DNA from 2 places in the Halobacillus sp. Marseille-Q1614 genome. Region 2 is predicted to be linked to the other one. Evidence: riboswitches for the same ligand, from Rfam matches in the RefSeq annotation. Region 2 holds a riboswitch; the other holds the start of a gene.
The links. A riboswitch is a leader RNA that binds a small molecule or an ion and turns the genes downstream of it on or off. The one in region 2 is predicted to bind FMN.

Region 1: linked by a shared signal. The riboswitch ahead of ribD (bifunctional diaminohydroxyphosphoribosylaminopyrimidine deaminase/5-amino-6-(5-phosphoribosylamino)uracil reductase RibD) and the one ahead of HUS26_RS03135 (ECF transporter S component) in region 2 are both predicted to bind FMN.

What each region holds. Positions count from the first base shown of each region.
Region 1 covers NZ_CADDWH010000001.1:3,687,067-3,694,475, reverse strand. The annotation lists gene ribE (6,7-dimethyl-8-ribityllumazine synthase) at 1-317, opposite strand, end outside; gene HUS26_RS18455 (bifunctional 3,4-dihydroxy-2-butanone-4-phosphate synthase/GTP cyclohydrolase II) at 450-1,643, opposite strand; gene ribE (riboflavin synthase) at 1,661-2,308, opposite strand; gene ribD (bifunctional diaminohydroxyphosphoribosylaminopyrimidine deaminase/5-amino-6-(5-phosphoribosylamino)uracil reductase RibD) at 2,312-3,406, opposite strand; FMN riboswitch at 3,546-3,696, opposite strand; gene HUS26_RS18440 (DUF421 domain-containing protein) at 3,899-4,759, opposite strand; gene HUS26_RS18435 (DUF1657 domain-containing protein) at 4,786-4,974, opposite strand; partial or broken gene HUS26_RS20095 (DUF1657 domain-containing protein) at 5,058-5,156, opposite strand; gene HUS26_RS18430 (YjcZ family sporulation protein) at 5,481-5,612, shown strand; gene HUS26_RS18425 (DNA polymerase IV) at 5,716-6,972, opposite strand; gene HUS26_RS18420 (alpha-glucosidase) at 7,335-7,409, shown strand, end outside.
Region 2 covers NZ_CADDWH010000001.1:636,069-643,477, forward strand. The annotation lists gene HUS26_RS03110 (glucose-6-phosphate isomerase) at 1-388, shown strand, start outside; gene HUS26_RS03115 (YugN-like family protein) at 485-904, shown strand; gene HUS26_RS03120 (TrkA family potassium uptake protein) at 884-1,882, opposite strand; gene HUS26_RS03125 (thioredoxin family protein) at 2,040-2,594, opposite strand; gene HUS26_RS03130 (M20/M25/M40 family metallo-hydrolase) at 2,714-3,772, shown strand; FMN riboswitch at 4,004-4,147, shown strand; gene HUS26_RS03135 (ECF transporter S component) at 4,297-4,887, shown strand; gene HUS26_RS03140 (TspO/MBR family protein) at 4,940-5,428, opposite strand; gene HUS26_RS03145 (hypothetical protein) at 5,438-5,809, opposite strand; gene HUS26_RS03150 (hotdog fold thioesterase) at 5,832-6,227, opposite strand; gene HUS26_RS03155 (1,4-dihydroxy-2-naphthoate polyprenyltransferase) at 6,431-7,372, opposite strand.

The sequences.
Region 1 (7,409 bases), 3.1 Mb from region 2:
ATAGAGGCTTGAGAAATGCCCTTAGCCGCTTCTCCACAAACATAATCGAAGTGTGGAGTCGATCCACGTATAACCGCTCCTAAAGTAATAACTGCATCGTATTTACCCGAGTTGGCCATTTTTCCAGCGACCATTGGGATCTCATAAGCACCTGGTACATAGGCTGCCTCAACATCGTCCAAATCAACACCATGGCGTTTTAAGGCATCCACAGCCCCTTCATAGAGACGTCCTGTAATGAAATCGTTAAAACGTCCAACAACAATACCTACTTTTAATCCGCTTCCTACTAAGTTACCTTCAAGTTTCTTTACCATAAATCAATCGCTCCTTTTTATTTTCAATCAATTGTCCGCAACATAAGCAATCTACCTACATCGGGAAAAATCACCCGATTGCGGCATCTTGCTTATGCGTGTCGTGTCTATCAGGCCGATTCCGCTTTTCTTTTAATAATGAAACAGGTGTCCCATTTTGGATTGTTTTGTTTTTAGGTAGAGTTCGTTTTCTTTTCTTGATGGCATTTCGATGGGTACACGCTCGACGACTTCGAGGCCGTAGCCGCTTAAGCCGGAGATTTTTTTTGGATTGTTGGTCAGCAGTTTGATTTTTGAAATGCCAAGCTCTCTTAAAATCTGTGCACCAACTCCGTAATCGCGAAGGTCTGGTCCGAAGCCTAGTTTTTCGTTGGCTTCTACTGTATCTAACCCTTCCTCCTGCAGCTTGTAGGCAAACATCTTATTTAAAAGGCCGATTCCTCTGCCTTCCTGGCGCATATAAAGGAGGACACCGCTTCCGTTCTCGGAAATTTGTCTTAACGCGTTATGAAGCTGCGGTCCGCAGTCACATCGGAAAGATCCAAACACATCCCCTGTCAGGCATTCCGAGTGAACTCGAACGAGAGTCGGTTCGTCTGGTTTTACTTCTCCTTTGATCAACGCAATATGATCTTTATTATCGATATCGTTACTGTAAGCAACCGCGCGAAAGTCTCCGTATTCGGTAGGCAGCTTAATTTCAACCTCACGTTTCACATGATCTTCGTGACGGTGGCGGTGCTGAATTAAATCAGCGATGGTAATCATCGGGATATCAAATTCATCCGCCATTTTCCTTAAATCAGGAACACGGGCCATCGTGCCGTCATCTTTAATTATTTCACAAATAACTCCGGCCGGCTTAGCTCCTGCCAGTACAGCAAGATCGACGGCTGCTTCTGTATGGCCGGCTCGGCGCAGCACGCCGCCATCTTTTGCGATCAGCGGGAAAATGTGTCCTGGTTTCTGGAAATCCTCGGCGCTGGCTTCAGGATTCAGCAGCTCTTTAATGGTTAATGCCCGCTCATCTGCTGAAATACCCGTAGTGGAAGATTTATGGTCAATGCTCACTGTAAAAGCCGTACGGTGTGGATCTGTGCTGTTATTTACCATCGGCATCAGCTCCAGCTTTTCCGCTAATTCACCAGTAATCGGCGCACAAACCAGTCCTCGGCCGCGTGTAATCATAAAATTAATCATTTCAGGGGTAACATGCTCGGCGAGACCAATTAGATCTCCTTCGTTTTCACGGTCTTCATCATCACAGACGATAACCAGCTTGCCTTGTTTCAGACGCTCTATTGCTAATTCTATTGAATCGAACATTTCGAGGCTCCTTCCATTTATGCAAATCCGTTCTCTTTTAGAAAATCTTTGGACATTGTTGACTGTTTCGTCTCTTTGTCCTGTCCGAGAAAATGAGCGACGTATTTCCCAATCATATCGCACTCTATATTGACCCGGTCGCCCGGCTCCTTGTTTCCTAAAACAGTATGGTCCATCGTGTGAGGGATGAGCGAGATAGTTACTCGAGTTTCATTCACCCCAAAAACTGTCAGGCTTGTTCCATCGACAGCAATTGACCCTTTATATACGAAGTAATGAATAAGTTCATCAGGTAATTCTATTTCATAATAGACGGCGTTGGATTCAGGCTTTTTACTTACGATCTGTCCCGTGCCATCAATGTGGCCAGATACGAGATGACCGCCAAAGCGTCCGCCTGCTGCCATTGCACGTTCGAGATTAACCTTGCTGCCTTGGTTTAATTCGTGTAGATTTGTCGCCCTGTAGGTCTCAGGCATAATATCAAACTCGGCACTCTGATCGGTATAGCTTGTTACGGTTAAGCAGACTCCGTTAATCGAAATGCTGTCCCCTAAGTTGATGTCATTTAAAATATCTTTAGCCTGGATGCTAAGCTGCATAGCTTCGGTTTTTGTTTTTATTCCTTTTACGGTGCCGATTTCTTCTACTATTCCGGTAAACAATTTCTACCCCTCCCTTTTTACGGCTGTAATTTTTATATCTTTTCCGATCATTTCTGATGAGATAAACTCAAATTCTTCTACGTTTTTCAGGTTGCTTATCCCTTTTCCGGCAACCGACGTCAACGCCTCTTTACCGCCGATCAACTTAGGTGCCATATAGATGACCATCTCATTAACGACCCCCGCGCGAACAAAGGCATCGGCAATCGTTGCTCCTCCTTCTACTAATAAGGAAGTAATATTTCTTTCTCCCAGTACAGAGAGAACATCGTCTATTTCGATTTGTTCCGTCTCAAGCTGAATCACTTTTACATGTGAGGAAGACTGAAAGGAAGCAATCTTTTCCTCTGCAACTTGTGAACCTGTAAAAACCCAAGTAGGTGCTGTATCATCCGCTATTAACTGGGCTGCCGGAGGTGTACGGAGGTGAGTGTCGAGGATAATTCGGACAGGCTGCTTTCCACCGCCTTCAAGACGAACCGTTAACTTAGGATTGTCCATTAAAACCGTGTTCACTCCTACTAAGATAGCAGCCGATTGATGACGATATTGATGACCGTCTTTTCTTGCTTCTTCTCCAGTTATCCACTGACTTTCCCCAGTAGAAGTAGCAATTTTCCCGTCCATACTGATCGCTGACTTCAGCCTGACATATGGGCGTTTCGACTGGATGTAGTGAAAAAATGCGCGATTGAGCTGGTCTGCTTCTTCCTTAAGGACGCTTGTTTTCACCTCAACGCCGGACTCCTTCATCATCTCAATACCTCTTCCGCTCACTTGAGGGTTCGGGTCACCTGAAGCAATAACCGCCCTCTTAATCCCTGCGTCTGCGACAGCCTGCGCACACGGCGGAGTTTTTCCGTAATGGCTGCACGGCTCCAGCGTAACAAAGATTTCTGCCCCTTCTGCCTTTTCACCGGCCATCTTTAAAGCATGCACTTCTGCATGTGGTTCTCCCGCTTTAACGTGGACTCCAAGTCCGACCACCTGATTATCACAGACGACAACGGCTGCGACCGAAGGGTTAGGCGTCGTCTGGCCGACCGTGACTTTTGCCATTTCAATGGCCATCTGCATATATTTCTCATCGCGATCCATTTCCTCACCTCCGCGTATAAAAATTAAAAACCCTGAAGAAGATACACTTCCCCAGGGTTTTGAATTATTATAGTCAATAAAATAATAAGGTACGCCGAATAAAGGGCACAAATCCAGAAAATTCGTACCACAGACGTTCTGCTTCCTTCTCCCATCCAGACTTTCACTGTCGGCTTTGGAATATTCACCAAATCAGGGGGAGACGCATAGCTGCTGCCTCCCCGTCGCGGGCTCGGAACTCTAGGTTCATTACCGCCGGCTGGGACTTTCACCCGACCCCGAAGGAAAATATATGCGATTGTATTACTAATATAAACGAAAAAGAAGTTAACCGCAACGCATTAGGCTTCCTTCCTATTGAATGAAAAGTTATTTTTTTTAAAAACAGCAGGGTAAAAAAGCTGTTATATACAAATAAAAGCCTTTCATCTATATCTATAAAATGAGAGGCTTTTACAGCAGTAAATATTGGTTGTACTCCTATCCTAACATTTAACTTTTCAGTAAAGGGGTAAGTTTATCCAGGGAAACTTGAAGCTTTTGAGCATTCTTTTCGTATATTTTTTTGGCATCCTTATCCCTGGCAGCCAGCGCAAATAACTCAAAGTCGGCCTGGCACTTTTTCAGACTCGCAAGCAAAAGAGGCTTCTCTTGTGGAGATGGAATTTGTATCTTATCATCGTAAACATCTACAGCAAACTGCCCATGAGAGTCAATTTGGCAAAGAAATATGTTATCAACGGGCATCCCTAATTGATTTAGCTCTCCTTCCACCCATGCACGGGTCTTCCCAGCTGCAGCGAGTTGTTGGTCTTGAAATTCTCCATCCATGATTACAGTAAAAGTTTCTTTCTCATTGGATTGGTTAAGTCCAAGGTCCTTCCCTGTGACAGGACGATTCTCCTTTTTCAGTAAAACACTGAGTTTACCGTCTGCTTCAAGTGTGGCGTATTCTACCTCATTGATATTGAAAACATCTTTTTCCCTAAGCAGCTGGAGAAGCTCATCTATCGTATATTTTTCCTTCTTTAACTTTTTTTCTAAAATCTTTCCTTCTTTAATAATTACTGTTCCTTTGCCCTCAACAAAATCTCTTATTTTTTTACTGTGTAATGAAAGGATTTCAAAAAGAAAAGGAATAAAAGCAAACACAGCTATTCCTAACAATCCGTGCCATATGTTATTTTCCAGTCCCATGATGACTTCCGCAGCGATACTTCCAATAGTGATCCCTGATACATATTCGAAAAATGAGAGCTCGGATAATTGTTTCTTTCCTAAAAGCTTCGTTACTAGCAGTAAGGCTACTAAGAACAAGACCCCTCGCAGGAGGACGGACAACCAATCCACCATTTATATCACCCTTTCATTAAAACCCCTTATACTGGCCTTCCCCTCTTCCTGATCCGTTCCATCAATTCTTCTTTGACTTCAGCCATTCTCAGCATCTCTTCATGAAAAACCCTTTTTTCTGTTTCATCAAGTGTCTTCAAGGCAAGCGTTGATAAACCCGCTTCAAGATTCTTGATGGTGGCTAATAATTGTTTTACATCTGAACCAGCGGTCATGAATGATTCCCCTTATCCTTTAGTTGATCAGCAGAGGTCTGTTCACCATCATTCGGCCAATAAATTAGAATAACAGACACTTTTTATTGTTGTTTGTACTGAGGTTCCTCTTGCTCAATTTGTGCTATTCTCGGTGTCAGGCTATCGATAATCGACTGTGTTTGCTGAACTGCATTTTCATACTCCTTTACTTTTAAAATAGCTAGCTTATCCTTCTTTTTATGTTTTCCTTATTTTTCAATTAAATTCGTTCCTTATTGATCTCATAAAAACTAGTCTGCAAGTGAAACTTTATGCACTAATTTTTAAAGAATAATTAAGATAAATTTGATTTAAGGAGTTGGGATCTATGATCGTCTGTCGTACCTGTACTTAGAAAAACACGAATATCTGCCAGACCGTTCCCTTTTGGCTGAGGGAATTTCGCAGAGGATATAGTCAAATGCCTTTCCCATTTATTTTTGATCACATAAAGTATCGTATCGAGTAAAAAAGGTGGTGAGGTTATGAGTTACGGATATGGTGGATTCGGCGGTTACGGCGGCTGCTACGGCGGTTACAGAAAAGGAAGCAGCTTCGCGCTAATCGTTGTTCTATTTATTCTTTTGATCATCGTTGGTGCTTCTTTCTACAAATAAGGAAAGTCTATTTATTCAGTGAAGATTATCCTTTAACACACCTCGGCCTACGTACATGGGCACCTTGTAAACCAGAGCGCATGCTGCTCTGGTTTTATTGATTTTACGCATAATGACCGCCGATTTTTTTGCTTCGATCAGGGGTAATTCCCGCATCGGTAAAGCTGCTTGCTCTTAAAATAGCCATCGATCCATACTTGTCGCGAATCTGATCCATCACTTTTCCGATGTCCTTTTGTTTTGGACGGTCGTCAAAAAGAGTGAGCTGGGTCGCAACATCTTCTTCAAGATTCGTCAGGGTGACACTCGTACGCCGAATCTGGCTCTCTCCATCGTAGAATGTGCGGAACAGGCGCATACAAATATGGTACATATCCATCGTAATATTCGTGGGCTGATCAATGGAAATCGACCGGCTGAAGCCGCCGCCAAATTCGCTTGCATAAGCTACAGAAAGGTGGACGGTCCTTCCCGCCTGGCTGTCTCTCCTCGCCCGGCGGCAGGCTTCCTCACATAAATCAAGAAGAACCGTCGGCAGTTCCTCTCCCGTATAATCGCGAAGCAGCGTGATCCCGTGACCGTACCCTTTTTGCTCTGTTTTTGTGAAATTCCCGACCACAGGACTTAAGTCCACGCCCCACGCATGCCAATGAAGCTGTTCCCCCATAATGCCGTAATGTTTCTTCATATACTTTAACGGATACTCTGCCAGCTGGCCGAGCGTTACGATTCCTAATCGGTTTAGGTTCCGCATCATGCGGGAGCCAATTCCCCAAATGTCTTCAATCGGCGTCGGCCACAGCAGACGTTTCACATCCTCATACCGGCACTCGGCAATCCCGTCTTCCGCCTTTTTCGCGTGAATATCCATTACGACCTTTGCTAGAAATTTATTGTCGCCAATTCCAATGACACACTCAATTCCGAATTGATCACGAATATTATCCTGAATCATACGGGCGATGTCATAAGGAGATCCATATAATTTTTCCAGTCCATCAATCGTCACCCACAGTTCATCCACGGAATAGACGTGAATCGCTTCAGCCGGCACATAATTCATCATCATTTTTGTAATCTCCACGGATACTTCCAAGTAATCTCCCATATGTGCCTGGGCAACCACAAGCTGAGGATCATCCGGCAATTCAAAAAAACGGCTGACATTGCTGATGCCGTGCTTTTTCTTTAATGCCGGAGATGCGGCCAGCACAATGCTGCCGCTTCGATTCGGGTCGCCTACCACAGCGAGCAATGCTGTTGTTGGATCAAGGCCCCGCCTCGTACACTCTACACTGGCATAAAAGGAGCGCATATCAATGCACAGTACATCATGACGAGGGTAAACTGAATAATCCATTTTCCTTCACTCTCCACATTTGCGAACGTTTGTTCCTATTATAACCAGTGAGGGGAATTCTGAACAGAGGAGATTTTATCCAATGAGGGCATGTTTTGTTGAAACCTTTTTGAGGAGTGCTGCCTTCTATTGACGGTTCGGCTGTTCTTTTCAGCGTTCGGCACCGGTTTTTTTGGCGCTTACGCCCACTTTCCCGGCTTTCGCCTCCCCCTCCTGACCTGTTATAAAATTCAGCCAAATCTATTGTAAAAGGCCGCAAAATCGATTAATATATGAAACAACCAGCGAAAACGTTTGCGCAATAAATAATAGTGGTATACAAAGAAAAATAATAGGTTTTCTACAAAGTGAGGTTTTTTAGAATGGAAAAAGTTTGGTGGAAAGAAGCCATTGGATATCAGGTTTATCCCCGCAGCTTTCAGGATTCAAACGGTGAT
Region 2 (7,409 bases):
CCGTCGTGACCTGTTCGAGACAATTCTTCATGTTGAAGAACCGAAATCAGATTACACGATTGAAGAAGAAGAGCAGAACCTCGACGGGCTTAATTACCTGGCAGGACAAACAGTTGATTATGTAAATGAAAAAGCTTATCAGGGAACAATGCTTGCTCACACAGACGGGCAGGTTCCAAACTTGATTGTCCACGTACCTAAACTAGACGCTTATACGTTTGGCTATCTGGCGTATTTCTTTGAAAAAGCATGTGCCATAAGCGGCTATCTCCTTGGAGTTAATCCTTTTGATCAGCCGGGAGTTGAAGCTTATAAGAAAAATATGTTTGCACTGCTTGGCAAACCAGGTTTCGAAAAAGAAAAAGAAGAGCTGGAAAAACGCCTGTAAGGGTTAGAGAAGCACCTTGCATCCATTAATTGGATGAGCAAGGTGCTTTTTTTTGGACAAAATAAAGTAACAGATTTATTGAAGAGGGGTGATTAAATGTATGCATTAGAATCAATACTCACAGGTGAACCTTACTCGTTTAGTACATTAGAACAGGAGCTTACACCGCTTGGGTTCAAATTAGCGGATAACTGGGATTACGATCACGGTTATTTTGATTGTCAGCTGGCAAACGAAGAAGGCTATCATTTCTTAAGGATTCCTTTTACCGCAGTAAGCGGAGACTTGGATTCTCCTACTTCTTCACCTATCGTACGAGTCGGAGAGCCTTTTCTGCTCACGCATCTTTACCAGGATGGAATCGATGATCATGTTCGTGAAGGTAACTTCCGCGCCATGATTGATCAATTCCAGGAACCTAAAGATAAAGATGCCAAAGTGCCTGAAAAATTCATTCCACAAGGCCGGGAGTTATTACAGGAAGTTGAAAGCCGATTAAGTTCTAATCGGGATTAATACGATAAACGTTTCAACGTCTTCTAAGGGAGTCGAACTGTTTATATGGAAAGAGGGTTTCTGATTTTTGCGGTAACCAATCAGGAACTCTCCTTTGCTGAAATAAAGATCAACCGCCTCTCCCATCTTTTCTTTTCTTAAAGAGGGAGGGACAGGCTCTTCGTGGAATTGCCGCTCTGTTAATAAGTCTAATAACAGCTGAAAAGGCTCCACAGGGGCTGTGTGAAACAATTCATGGTAGAGCAGGCTGCTCATAAAGTCATTGGAACGGATAATCGTATCCGCGCCTGCACGCTCAGCATTAATTCTCTGCTGGTTAGTAAGTACTTCTGCAATTATAAATAGATCCTGGTGATGTCCTTTTAAAGAAACGATCTGGTGGATAACCGATTGGTCAGCTTCCCGCTCTGTTTTTGACTGATCGGCCGTTATAATTGCTTTTTTGGCTTGAGAAACGTTTGCCTTTTCTAACGTTTCTTCCATCGTAGGATCGCCATGTATGAAATGAACGTGAGTATGGTTCTCGTAAAGTTTGTTCATCGTGCGATCGATGAGTACGATATAATCGTTACATTTATTATTTTCCATCATTTCAATGAGCTGGCGAGTTCTTTCATTCCAGCCAACGAGAATAATGTGATTCATTCCTTTAAAATGAACTTTTCCCTTGGATAAATCCTGTTCATGCTTAACGGTAGCTGCCGACAAAGTAGCCATATAAAAAGTGACAAGCCCTCCTCCGGTTAAGATAAGAAAGATCGCCATAATTTTGCCGGGCGCACTTAGAGGAACATAATCACCGTAGCCCACGGTGGCTCCCGTAACAAACGCCCACCAAACCCCATCAAAAAAGGTAGGGAAATTCACAGGCTCAATTAAATGAATCATCATACCGAAGAAGATCATCATTACGAGCACGGTGGCAAGCAGCCTTAAAAATAAAGGAAGCTGAAAATATAATCGTATCCATTGCTGCATAATTGCTGTCCCCTCTTTTTTTTACTAAGTATGGCTGTTTGGGGATGATTTCAAACATGATGCCGCGGGGCTGGAGTGGTATTTTCCATAAATTACCCAGTAATAAAACATAAGGGTTACAAAAAAAGCATCCTATAAGATAGATAGGACGCTATTATTAATTAGTCAACGCTTCTTTAAGGTCTTGGTAAACGAAAGCGCGGAAATCTTCATTGTCTCGAAAGGCTTTTGTAATAAACTGGTACATTTCTTCCTGCTTATTTTTAAAGTCTTCATTATTTTCACTTGGAAGATGGGAGGAAGCTTCATCGAGAAATTTCTGGACCTCAGGTGCCCGCGGACCCCAGTTTAAATATTCATTTCCGTCCTGATCAATAACTATAATTTTAGGGATGGATCGTGAAGTTCCATTCGTTAAATATTGGTCCATTAATTCTAAGTTTTTATCTCTCTGCAGGAAGTGTGTATTGATCCTTGCTTTTTCTGCAAGTCTTAAGAAGATAGGAATATTAAGCATCGCATCTCCGCACCAGTCTTCTGTTAAGATGATCGCTCGTAAGTTTTTACTTCTAAGCAAACCAAATAAAGGTTCATCCTCTGTCGGCACTTTAAAATGTTCATAAATATATATAAAGCTTTCTTTATTTTTGCTCATTGAATCTACATATTCCTGGGCTGTAACCCCTTTTAAAAACCAGTCGTTCAATTCCATAAAAGAAAACCTCCTCGTCATTACATACTCTTTTACGTACCCTATTTGATAAAACATTAAGCACATTTTTTATTGCTTTTAAAATGGTATAATTTAGATGAACCAAGGAGGGATTACATATGGATCAAACAGAAAAGGATTTTTTATTTGAATTATTGAGAACACCATCTCCTTCAAGCCTGGAGATGAACATTCAGAAGAAATGGATAAAAGAAATGGAACCATATGCTGATAAGATACAAACTGACAATGCAGGGAACGCAATTGCCGTGTTGAACCCTGATGCGAAGTTTAAAGTCCTGCTGGCAGGTCATTGTGATGAAATAGCTTTAGTCATAAACAGAATTGACGATCGAGGATTCCTTCATTTCGAAAAGATGGGCGGGATTAATCCTAAGGCTGCTGTAGGAATGAAAGTGACCGTTCTTGGGGAAAGCAAAACGCTCGATGGAGTTATTGGAGTGAATGCTCAGCACCACGGAGGACTAAAAGGTGACTTTGGCTTAGAAGACTTATTTATTGACTGTGGGTCAAATTCGAAGGAAGAAATCAGCCAGTTTGTAAGCATTGGCGATTTGGCGGTTTATAAGCGTGAACCAGAGCTGCTAATGGACCGTTTTATAACGGGTAGAGGCCTGGATAACCGTACAGGGCAGTTTATCGTCGGAGAGGTAATCAAAAGGTTATCTAAAAAAGAATTGAAAGTAGGCGTATATGCGGCAAGTACCGTTAATGAAGAAACAAACATGGGCGGTGCTTATTTTGCAGCGGCTGGTGTAGAGCCGGCAATGGCGGTTGCTTGTGACGTCACATTTGCGACAGACTATCCTGGAGTAAATACGTACAAGTATGGTGATGTTAAGCTGGAAGGCGGGCCAGTATTAGCGAAAGGCGCCCCGATTAATAGAAAAATCAATCAGCTGCTCTTATCTAGTGCCAAGTCTCTCAACTTAGAAGTTCAGTATGAATTAACATCGCGGGCAACTGGAACGGACGCTGATCGAATGAGGCTTACCGGAAAAGGAGTTCCTGTCAGCCTTGTATCCTTGCCTTTAAGGTACATGCACTCACCGGTAGAAACAGCAAGCCTACAGGATATCGATCAGGAAATTGATCTTTTAGTCCATATGATCGAAAATTTAACAGGAACGGAAAGTTTAAACCCGCTCGATGATTAATGATGAACTAAGGAAAGTACCTGCTATGTGAGCGGGTGCTTTTTTTGCTTATTGGATCAGGGAAGGGATTTTCAGAGAGGGATGAACGCCTTCATATGGGAGGTAAGCGCCGGAAAGACGGTCTAAACGATGAAAAAATCCAAATCCAGCAGCTCTTCAGTAACCTCCAGTAAATTATACTTGCGCAATTCCCGTATTATATATAGAATTAATCTACAATCATATATCGATTCAAATCTTCGGGGCAGGGTGAAATTCCCGACCGGCGGTAATAAGCGAACGCTTTAAGTCCGTGACCCGTTAAGGATATTCCTTGCGGTGGATCTGGTGCAATTCCGGGGCCGACAGTTACAGTCTGGATGGGAGAAGATGTCGAGCAGTTAAGATAGTATTCAACTATCTTTATTTGACTATGGACAATGACGCCCCTGAAGCTTTTATAGCTTTAGGGGCTTATTTTGTGCATAGAGCTCACCTTCATCTGGGATGCGAATCGATATAAAAAGATGAAGGGGGCACACAAAGTGTATTTTAATCAAGAATCAAAGTTATTAAAACTTGTACTAATGGCGTTGTTTGGGACTATTTCTATGCTTTTAATGTTTCTCAATTTTCCGCTTCCAATGCTGCCGCCGTATCTAAAAGTTGATTTCAGTGAGCTGCCGGCATTGATAGCTGCGCTGATGTTTACCCCGGCTGCAGGAATTGTAGTGGAAGCTCTTAAAAATCTGCTGTACCTGATTTATACAGGAGCGGCTGATCCAGTTGGGGTTGCAGCTAACTTTTCAGCAGGAGCACTCTTTGTTGTACCTGCTGCTATGATTTATCACAAGTTTAAGAGCACGAAAAGTTTAATAGCTGGACTTGTTACAGGGGCTGCCGTTATGGCGGTTGGCATGAGTATTCTTAATTACTTCGTCATTCTTCCTGCTTACGCCTGGTTTATGGGATGGGAGACAATGAGCGCACAGGTAAAGTGGGGCACAATTTTAGTTGGAATTCTTCCGTTTAATTTGCTTAAAGGTATTATTGCAGGATCACTGTTCATTCCTGTTTTTATTAAATTAAAACCTTGGTTTCAACAGAAGGTGTGGCAGAGGTCATCGGCTGCCTAAGAAAAGAGCTGTCCGGCTCGGCTGGACAGCTCTTTTTTGATTGCCTTTTTGATTAGTAAAACATCGTTTCTGCTGGATTCATTCGATAGATGGTAAAAGCTAAGAAGGTGGCGAAACTGCTCCATAAAATGTAAGGTACGAGCAAAAGACTGCAAAGCTTACTGACCTTCCACAAAAGAACGGATAACATAACAGAAGTGATCGAGACAAAAATACAGTCAATAAAAGCGAGCAGCAGGTCCTTTTGTTCAAACTGGAAAAAGCTGAACAGCTGATTGAGCAAATAATTCAGGATGAAAACTGTTATTAGAGAATTGGGCAGGCTGGAAAAGCTAATTTTCCAGACCGCAAAAGTTATTGAAAAAGCGATAAAGGTGAAAAGAATCATCCAAATGATTCCGATCGTACCGCCAGACGGGGTCCAAGCTGGTTTATCTAACTGGTTATACCAGTTTTCATCGATTGGAAAAAGAAAGCCTGCAAGGGAAAATGCTCCATAAATAAGAAGAAACACAGTAACAGCCTTAGGGACCTTTTTTATCATAAGATATTAAGACTGCTCTTCTGTTTCGTCTACATTGATTCGGGCAGTAGGCATAACCTCCAGTCTTTCTAGTGGAATTGGTTCTCCTGAGACCACGCTTTTGCCATAAGTCCCGTCTTCAATTCTTTGGAGAGCATCATTAATGTCAATTAATTTTTCCCTTGTCTGTTCATGTAACGTTTGTTCCTTTGCACGTTCATGCTGGAACGTTCCTAAATCGCCCGGATGGTCAGAGACGCTGGATAATTCCCCTTCATAGTCACTGGAAGAGTCCTCGTCAGCCTTCTCCTTCTGATATTTTTCTAAATCCTCTTCGGTTTCCTCTTTCATTTCTTCTAGTTTCTTCTTGAAATCTTGAATCTGCTTTTCTGATAACATATTTAAAACTCCTTTCCTGTCGTTAGGAGTTCTTCAGGGCTACTACTCCAATCGTACACCTGGAGGCTGAGATAAGATTATCTTCTTCATCGGTAATTGCAATTTCCCAGACCATCGTTGTTTTACCTAAATGAAGCGGTGTTGCTTTACCATAAACCTTGCCTCCCCGGACGCTTTTAACATGGTTAGCATTTATTTCAATCCCAAAGACTTGTTGTTTATCACTGTCTATATTTAAAAAAGCTCCGATGCTTGCGGCTGATTCTGCCAAAGCTGCGGAAGCACCTCCATGTAAAAAGCCCATCGGCTGATGCGTCCTTTTATCGACAGGCATACTCAGAGTCACCTCTGAAGGAGTCGCCTTAACAACTTCCATTCCTAACGATTCCATAAGTGTATTGTTCATTGAGATTTTCATGTGATCGCTCCTTTAATAATTCCCTTATGTATACAAATCAAACCTCCCCCTTTTTCCTCGTAATGGGTAGGGGAGCAGCGAGACTCCTGCTTAAAAAACGGACGATCCGAGACCCCGCAGAGTGGGTTTCTCAAGGAGGTTTGGACGATCGTCCGCTAAAAAGCGAGGTGATTCCCGCCCCATTAGTCCCCTTTTAAGTAGTGCTAGAGAGGTATAATTAACTGTAGCAGCAGGGAAATACCAAGCATCAGGCCGTATATAGTGTTTGTTTGGGCAGTCGCCTTCATCGCCGGCATCATTTCTAAAGGCTGGCTTTTCCCCATAAATCCTTTAACTGCCTGGTTTGCTTTTTTCAAACTTAGCAAAGTTATGAAGGACCAGACAGGCAGGCTGCCAATCAAGATATAGATTATTGTAAGAATGTAGGCTACTGCAAAAATAATAGTGAGAAAACGAATAGCCCCCTGGTGGCCGAACAGGATTGCAAGTGTTCTGCGACCATTCTCTGCATCGCCGACTCGGTCGCGGATATTGTTGGCAAGCAAGATCGCCCCTATGAAGATAGCGACTGGCAGGGAAATGAGAAGCACTGTCCAGTTAAGGCTTAACGTCTGGATAAAATAACTGATGCCAATAATAATCGGACCCATAAAAAAGCCGGCAGTTACTTCGCCAAATGGAGTATAGGCGATCGGGTAAGGTCCACCTGTATATAAGTACCCAAACAGCATGGATACCAGCCCGATAACGGCGATCCACCAGCTTGAAGAAGCACAGATGTAAAAGCCTAAAATGGCAGCAGTTACAAGACAGCCGTTGGCTAAAAGAAGCACGGTGCGCGGGCTTATTCCATCCCTTACAATCGCCCCTCCAATTCCAACTGAATTTTCGTTATCCAGTCCTTTGACATAATCGTAATATTCATTGAACATATTAGTAGCTATTTGTATAAGTATGGATGCTAGTAACATGGCCAAGAACAGCCCAAAATGGAATGTACCATCAAGGGCAGCTAATACAGATCCTATAAAAACAGGTACAAAAGCAGCGGTCAGGGTATGAGGACGCATTAATCTCCACCATACTTGAAAACCGTCCCGTTCATTCAAGGAAGCTTTCATATTTTGGTTAGGAACCGAGCTCATGGAGTTCATCTCCCTTGTAGTAATATAATATCAATTT